2 regions of the Variovorax sp. FW301-JW7 genome follow, and region 2 is predicted to be linked to the other one. Evidence: riboswitches for the same ligand, from Rfam matches in the RefSeq annotation. Region 2 holds a riboswitch; the other holds the start of a gene.
The links. Region 2 has a riboswitch for cobalamin ahead of AC3WQM_RS11360 (TonB-dependent receptor domain-containing protein). Riboswitches for the same ligand answer to the same signal wherever they lie in the genome.

Region 1: another riboswitch for cobalamin. It lies ahead of AC3WQM_RS01130 (TonB-dependent receptor); the one in region 2 lies ahead of AC3WQM_RS11360 (TonB-dependent receptor domain-containing protein).

Annotation. Positions count from the first base shown of each region.
Region 1 covers NZ_JBYTBC010000001.1:282,815-286,933, reverse strand. Annotated here, with positions in the region: gene AC3WQM_RS01130 (TonB-dependent receptor) at 1-1,257, opposite strand, end outside; cobalamin riboswitch at 1,388-1,670, opposite strand; gene AC3WQM_RS01125 (hypothetical protein) at 1,752-1,973, opposite strand; gene AC3WQM_RS01120 (hypothetical protein) at 2,123-2,530, shown strand; gene AC3WQM_RS01115 (EI24 domain-containing protein) at 2,500-3,369, opposite strand; gene AC3WQM_RS01110 (cation:proton antiporter domain-containing protein) at 3,473-4,119, opposite strand, start outside.
Region 2 covers NZ_JBYTBC010000003.1:624,326-628,444, forward strand. Annotated here, with positions in the region: gene AC3WQM_RS11335 (AraC-like ligand-binding domain-containing protein) at 1-265, shown strand, start outside; gene AC3WQM_RS11340 (universal stress protein) at 312-737, opposite strand; gene AC3WQM_RS11345 (sulfite exporter TauE/SafE family protein) at 811-1,638, opposite strand; gene AC3WQM_RS11350 (cell division protein ZapA) at 1,928-2,278, opposite strand; gene AC3WQM_RS11355 (hypothetical protein) at 2,275-2,502, opposite strand; cobalamin riboswitch at 2,635-2,874, shown strand; gene AC3WQM_RS11360 (TonB-dependent receptor domain-containing protein) at 2,947-4,119, shown strand, end outside.

The sequences.
Region 1 (4,119 bases), on a different contig from region 2:
GGGGTTGAAGACGAAGGCATCGACCACCGAGCGCCCGCCGTAGGGCGTGTCGCTCGAATTCAGGAAGTCGATGCGGTTGGCGTCGAAGCCCACCAGCACCTGGTTCTTCAGGCCGAACAGCGCGTGCTTGAAGGTGGCGTCGGTGCGATTGCCGATCTGCTCCTGGTCGTGGCCGATCTCCAGGTAGTCGCCGCGCGTCACGCGGTTCGTGGTGGCGCTGTAGGTGTAGGTTTCGCTGTCGCGCCAGTGGCGCTTGCTGTCCAGGCGATAAAGCTGGTTGCGCACGGTGACGGCGTCGTTGGGCGTCCACTGCGCATCGAGGCGGGTCCAGCGGTCGCGGTACTTGACCTCGGCGTCGTCGAGGTTGTAGTTCTGTTCGCGGTTCAGGCTGCTCACGCGGCCGTTGATGAGCGGCACGCCGAAGTAGCGCTGCGGCGTCTGGCGGCCCTCGTCGTGCGAGAGCGTGAACTGCAGCCGCGGCGACACATCGAGCCGCACCGCGCCGCCCACCGCCAGGCTCTCGGCCTCGCCGCGCAACATGAAGCCGTCGGTCCTGCGGTGGCTGATGTCGAAGCGGTACGAGAGCATGTCGTTGATCGCCCCGCCGCTGCCGAAGGCGACCTGGCGCGTGGCGTCGGAGCCGACGCTCACCAGTGCTTCGTTCTGCACCGGGCCGCGCGTGGGCTTCTTGGGCACCACGTTGATCGCGCCGCCGATGGCGCCTTCGCCGAACATCACCGAGGCCGCGCCGCGCAGCACCTCGATGCGGTCGGTCGACCAGGTGTCGAACGGGAAGGTGACGGTGCCCGCGCCCACGTACAAGCGCGTGCCGTCGTACAGCTGCATCACCGAGCCATGGCCGTTGAAGCCGCGCGCCGATAGCGCCGAGCCGCCGTTGCCCGGCGCGGGCGAACCCGTGATGCCGGTGGCACGGCTCGCGGCCTCGACCACCGACACGTCGCCGCGCGCGCGGATGGTGTCGCCGGTCAGCACCTCGATGCTGGCCGGTGTTTCGAGCGGCGTGAGGCCCAGGCGACTGCCGGTCTGCGTGGGTTCGTCCAGGGCCAGCGGCGTGTGGCGGCTGGCTTCGACCTGCACGGGCGTGAGGCTGGGGCGGCCGGCCGTGTCGCCCGACTGGGCGAGCGCTGGCCCGCATGCGAGGCCGAGCCCCAACGAAATGCCTGAAAGACCCGAAAGGCGTGCCCGTTGCAGGGGCAGGCCCGGGCGATCGCGCAAGGGCAGCGATGCCTGATTCATCCGATTTCTCCTCCGGCCTGCGTCCCCGCAGGCTCCTGACCGATCGAGGACGCCGAGGGAGAAGAGAGAGGGGCGGTGCCGTTTCGCGCGAGGGAAAAGCGGCAGGCCCGGACACGCACTCCCGCAGCATCCGAAGGCGGTTGCGAAGGCCGGTATCCGGGCTCGCGGAGTGCGTCGGGGTGCAATGCATGCACCTCGACGCCGAAGCCCTCGCCTTCCCACGCCGAAGCGCAGTGGCTGCCCCAGCGAAAGATCGCCGGGGCCTGAGGGTGTCGATGTCCGCTGACCGTTGCGGGGGCAGCGCAGGAATGGAAGGGTCGTTCGAAAAAACGACGCCTCGCACCTGCTTCCCGTTTAACCCCGCCGCCAATCCTGTGACTGGTCGTGCAGGGCACCTTCGAACCGTGGGGTGTTGGACGACACCGGTGTGAACCAATGTTTCCAACCGCCGGGATTATAGGGAGCGCCCTGCGGCGGCGCCCTTGCGGGCCCCGTCAGGCGGGCTTGCCGTCGGGCCCGAACAGCCGCCGCAGCACCGCCACGCCGGCCACCAGCGCGTTCGAATAGGTGGCGTAGGGCGTGTGGGCGGCTTCGAGCGGCGCGTACTCATGGGTGATGTCGCCGGGCGAGCCGTCCACAGCCTCCATCAGCACCCAGTAGAACTCCCCTTCTTCCAGTTCGTGGACGGTGAGTGCGATGTCTCTGGGCGAAGGCATGACGGTCAGAAATGAAACAGGGAATGAACCCGCCTTTGAACGGGCTGGGGGCCGGCGCGGTTGTCAGTACTAGGGCTTCTCCTACAGTGCTTGGACGCCGCGCAGCCTAATGTTAGGGGTGGGGAGCTGCATCAGAACAAGGAGTCAGCATGAAACATTTCACGCTTGAACCCAACATGCGCGCCAGTTTCGGCGGCGCGTTCTACCCGACCGGCTTCTCCCTGGTGATGTTCCCGAGCATCGAAGACGCCAGCCGCATCGGCCACGGGCTGATCGAGAAAGGCATCGTGAGCGGCGACGAGGTCTACCTGATACCGGCCGAAACCGTCCTGGCGGAAATCGCGCCGACCGTGCATGCCTCGCACAGCCCCCTGCCTTCCGCCGGCACCGACGGCGCCACGGTGCGCGCCTTCATCGAGCTGGCCCAGGAAGGCCACACGGGCCTCTTGATCCGCACCAAGGACGGCGCCATCACGGAGCGCGTGATGGAACTGGTGCGTACCGTGCCCTACTCGATCGCCGAGCGCTACCGCACGCTGGTGATCGAGGACCTTTGAACGCCGGCTGAAGCGCCGGTGTCAGCCCGGCGCTCTGCCTCCATCCCTCGGTAGCCGAGGTGGCAGGCGCCTGCGCCCAGCAACGCCGGCAGCAGCAGATTCACCACCGGCACCAGCGCCAGCAGCAGGATCAGCACGCCGAACACCACCATCGCACCGCGCTGGCGGCGCACGACCCGCATGCGCTCCTCGCCGTTCGCGATGCCGGCCAGCGCGGGCCCCAGCAGGAAGCGCACGTTGAGGTAGGCGAGCAGCAGGAACAGCAACACGCCGTTGACCACCGGCACCAGCAGGCACAGCAGCATCCCCAGGCTCGCGCCCAGCCACGGCCCCAGCCACCCGCGCACGCCGGCCAGCCAGCCCGAGGGCCCGGGCCGCGGCTGCGCCAGCAGCGCCGGGTAGCGCGCCTGCACGCGCGCGCGCACCGGGCCCAGCAGCACCCAGCGCAACGCCAGGCGGATGGTGGCGACGATGACACCGACGTACATCACCACCAGCACCGCGGCCGTGAGCACCGCCGCGTAGACCAGCAGCATCGCCAGCGCAGGCGCGATGCCCGCCATGCCCGCGACGCTCCCTCCGGTGCCTCCCGTGCCGGGCAGCAGGCCGAGCACCGCCCCGCCCATCACGACGAAGACCGACACCACGCCGGCCGCCATTCCGATCGGCTGGAAGTGACGGTAGAACACCCAACTCCACACGGCGAAGACCAGCAGGCACAGGCCCGCGGAACGCAGCACGATGCCCGGACGCAGGCTGGAGCGAAAGGCCAGCGCGAGGCAGACCAGGGACTCGCGCACCGCGCCGAGCAACGAATGCCATCGGGCTTTCAGTGACATGGGATGAGAAAAAAGGAGATCGGTGAAAAGCGCGGATGCATGCCGTGGCCGGGGAGATGACTCCCGACCGGCGCGACCCGCGACGAGCGCAGGCAGCCGGCCCTCAGGCCGGCACCGCCATCGCGGCGGCGCGCTGCACCACATCGCGGGCCATGGCCTGGGCGAGTTCCTGTTCGCCCAGGAACACCTTCGCATCGGTTTCGGCGGCCAGCAGGCGGGCTTCCTGCTCGTTGTGGCTGCGCACCACGGTCTGGATGGTGGGGTTCAGCGTGCGCGCGGTTTCGATCATCTGGCGCACGTTCATGGCGTCGGGCGTGGCCACCACGAGCACGCGGGCGCGCGCCACGTGCGCCTGGATCAGCACCGCCGGGTCGGCCGCGTCGCCCCACACGGCCGGAATGCCGGCCTCGCGCAGCTTCTCCACCAGCTCGCGGTTCTGCTCGGCCACCACGTAGGGGATGTCGTTCGTCTCGAGCTCGGCGGCGATGCGCCGGCCCACCCGGCCGTAGCCGACCAGCACCACCTGGCGCGACAGGTACTTGGCCTCGGTGGTCATCGGCAGTTCGGCCAGCGGGTCGCTGCGCGCGTCCAGCTCGCGTGCGAACTTCGAATGCGCGTGCAGCCATTTCTGCAGCGGCGCGATCAGGCTGAACCACAGCGGGTTGGTGGCGATGGAGATCAGCGCGCCCGCCAGCACCAGGCTCTGCCCTTCCACCGGCAGCAGGCCGAGCGACACGCCCAGCCCGGCCA
Region 2 (4,119 bases):
CACGCTGGCGGCGCAGCTGGGCATGTCGGTGAGCCACATCCACCGCGTGTTCAAGAGCGAGCCGCTGACGCCCTCGCAGTACATCTGGGAGCGCCGGCTCGACGCATGCAGCCGCGACCTGCTGGAGCCGCGCCTGGCAGGGCGGCCCGTGGGAGAGATCGCGTACGGGAGGGGGTTCAACGACGCGGCGCATTTCAGCCGCGCGTTTCGCGAGCGCTTCGGGTGTTCGCCGCGCGAATGGCGGCAGCAGCGCTCGCCGCAATGACCGCGGCCACGGCGCATCGGCCGTCGCCGGGGGTGACCGGGTCTTCTTACTGGACCAGCAGCACCGAGATGTCGGTCTCGGCCACGACCTTGGTCGCGACCGAGCCCATCAGCGCGCGGCCCAGGATGCCGTGGCCGTGCGTGCCCAGCACGATCAGCTCGGCCTTCGACTCGGTGGCCGACTTGAGGATTTCTTCGGCCGCGTGGCCATGGCGCGCATCGGCGGTGAAGTTGGTCACGCCTTTTTCGGCAAACCAGGCCTTCACCGGGTCGAGCACCTTGGCGTTTTCCTCGGCGTAGTAGTCAGCGACGATTTCCTTGCTGAGGTGTCGTGCCACGTGGCCGGAGATGCCGGTGCAGACATTCACCACCACCAGCTCATGGCCGTCCACGAACATGGCGCGGTTGGCGAGCAGGTAGTTGAGGGCTTTTTGCGTGTAGGCGCTGCCGTCGACTGCGATGAGGATTTTCATGGCTTTCCTTGTACGACTGTGAAGAACTGCCACATAGGATGGCACAGGAAAGCCAGCGAGTGTTTGATATGCCTCAGCCCCGCAGGCCCTTCCAGAGCATGTAGGCGGCCAGCAGGTACAGGATGCTCGCGAACACGCGCTTGAGCTTTTTCACCGGCAGGCTGTGCGCGGCCCTGGCGCCCAGCGGCGCGGTGAACACGCTGCAGGCCGCGATCACCACGAGCGCGGGCAGCCAGATGTAGCCGAAGGCGCCGGCCGGCAGGCCCTGCACCGACTGGCCGCTGAGCACATAGCCCAGCACGTTGGCCACCGCAATGGGAAAGCCCAGCGCCGCGCTGGTCGCCACCGCGTTGTGGATCGCGACGTTGCACCACGTCATGAACGGCACGCTGATGAAGCCACCGCCCGCGCCCACCAGGCCCGAGATGAAGCCGATGGTGCCGCCCGCGGCGAGCTGGCCGCCGGTGCCCGGCATCTGGCGCGTGGGCTTGGGCTTCTTGTCGAGGAACATCTGCGTGGCCGAGAAGCCCACGAACAGCGCGAAGAAGATGGCCAGCGCCGTGCCCTTGAGCAGCGCGAACACGCCCAGGCTGCCCGCGAGGCTGCCGATGACGATGCCGGGGGCCAGGCGCTGCACGATGTCCCAGCGCACCGCGCCACGCTTGTGGTGCGCGCGCACGCTGGACACCGACGTGAAGATGATCGTCGCCATCGAGGTCGCGATCGCCATCTTCACCGCCAGGTCGGCCGGCACGCCGCGCTGGCCCATGATGATCGTGATGAACGGCACCATCAGCATGCCGCCGCCGATGCCCAGGAGGCCCGCGAGGAAACCGGTGCCCAGGCCGAGCGCGGCGAGTTCGGCGATCAGGAGCGGGTCGAGCAGGGCGGTGAAGTTCACGGGGTGTGGGGAAAAAGAGCGGCTGAAAAAGCAACGGCCCCGTGCGGTGAAGCAGGGGGCCGTGGCGGGAAAAGGTGTCTGCAGATGGTGTGCCGGACCCGCATCCTGAACCAGGGTTCAGGTGGGCGAGGGCAGCAGGACTTCGGGTTCATCTGACGCGAGATGATCACGCCCGTCAAGCGATGTACCAAGCCCGGCTCCGGAGAGCATTGGAACAAGGAAATATTAAGCCCGACACGTCTGCAGACAAAATGGATTTTACGCCCCGTCTGCGTCGTGCCGCTTGCCTTCAGAGCAAATGTCCATCGCCCGCCAGGGCCTGATCGAGTCTCTGAATGAGCTGGGCGGCCTGCGGGTCGGTGCCACCGGAGGTTTCGTCGGTGCTCGTTGCAGGTGCAGCAGCAGGGGCCGGTGCGGCGGCAGCAGCGGCAGAACTGGCCTGTTGGGCCGCGAGATCGAAGGCCAGGTTCAGCGAGGCGAGCACGGCGATGCGGTCGCGTGCCTTCACCTTGCCTGCGTCGCGGATCTTGCACATGGCCGCGTCCACGCGGTCGACGGCCTCGCGCAGTTGCGCTTCGCCGCCGTCGGGACAGCCGAGCAAGTAGCTCTGGCCCATGATCTGTACTTCAATCTGCTTCATGCGTGATGGGAATCTTCGGAAGGGGGTTCGGCCGGCAGCCGTTCGAGCAGGGCATCGAGGCGGGTGCGGGCCGCGGCGAGCCGCGACTTCAGGCCGTCGCGTTCACGCGTGAGCGCATCGACCTGTTCCTGCAGCAGCGCGTTGGTGCGCTGCACCTCTTCGTGACGCACGAGCAGGCGTTCCACACGCTCGGCGATCTGGTCGATGGGGCTGGAGGCGGGCATGGTTGGCGATTGTAGTTTCCCGGGAATTCGGAAGGTCTGGCGCACCGCGCGGGCGCGCGCCGGACGTGGCCGAGATTCTGGGGCCTGCGCCGCCGGTGATCAAACCGGGTGTGGCGTGGCCGCCCCGTGGGCCTAAAATCTCGCCCGTTGGTGCTCGCGGCGTGGTTCGCACGGCGCAGTTCAACGGGAAGCAGGAGTGGACGTCCCCCGGGGCCGAAGCCGCCTGCGCTGCCCCCGCAACGGTCAAGCAGACGACGCCGCAAGGCGTCACCCCTTTCCATCCAGCCACTGGGCGCCCTGAAACAGGTGCCTGGGAAGGCGGCAAAGGGTCGATCTGCCAGCCCGGATACCGGCCAACAAGGCGGCTGCCGCATCGGCAGCCATGACGCCCATGGCGCCGGCGGGGAAGCCGGCCAGGGCATAGAAGTTCGTTCGGTTCACCCCATGATTTCCTGTGTTTCCCTCTCCAGCGGCCGCGCCAGCGTGCGCCGCAACCGTCCCGCGTGCCTGCCGCTGACGCTCGCCCTGGCCTCGGCCTTCGGCGGCCTGGCCCTGGTGCCGCTGGCCGCGCAGGCGCAAGCTGCTGCATCTGCCACGCTCGACGAGACCGTCGTCACCGCCAACCGCACGCCGCAGGCGCTGTCGGACCTGGTGGGCGATGTCTCCATCATCGACCGCAAGACCATCGAGCGCAGCGGCGCCACCGGCGTGGCCGACGTGCTGGCGCGCCTGCCCGGCATGGAGATCTCGCGCAGCGGCGGCGTGGGCAACGCCACCAGCGTGTTCATCCGCGGCGCCGAATCGCGCTTCACCGCGGTCTACCTCGATGGCGTGCGCATCGATTCGCAATCGACCGGCGGCGCCGGCTGGGAAGGCATTCCGCTCGCGCAGATCGACCGCATCGAAGTGCTGCGCGGCCCGGCCGCTGCGGTGTACGGCTCGGACGCCGTGGGCGGCGTGATCCAGCTCTTCACCAAGCGCGGCGAGGAGGGCGTGTCGCCCTACGCCGGCATTGGCTTCGGCAGCCACGGCCTGCGCCGGATCGAAGGCGGCGTGAGCGGCAAGTCGGGCCTGCTCGACTACTCGTTCGGCGTCGCGCATGAGGAAAGCAAGGGCTTCAACATCCAGCCGATCGCCAAGCGCACGCCCTCCAAAGACGGCTTCACCAATCCCGACCGCGACGGCTACCGCAGCACCTCGGGCAACCTGAAGCTGGGCTTCCAGATCACGCCCGACCAGCGCATCGACGCCACCTTGCTCACCAGCAACACCGAAGCGGCCTACGACCCCTCGGTGAGCTTTCGCACCAAGCCGCCGATCACCTTCCGCGACGACGTGTCGACCAACGAGCTGCGCACCGCCGGCCTGACCTGGTCGGCCAAGTGGAACGACATCTACAGCACCCGCCTGCAGGCGACCGATTCGCAGACCGTCTACAAGACCCAGCCTTCGTTCTATCGCACCGAAACCCGCCTGCGCGGCTACCTGTTCCAGAACGAATTCCGTTTCGGCGCGCACCTGGTGACCGCCACGCTCGAGCGCCGCGAAGACGCGCTCGAGAACGCGCCGACCACCTCGGCCAAGCTGTTCTCGCGCGACCGCTCGCAGAACGCCGCC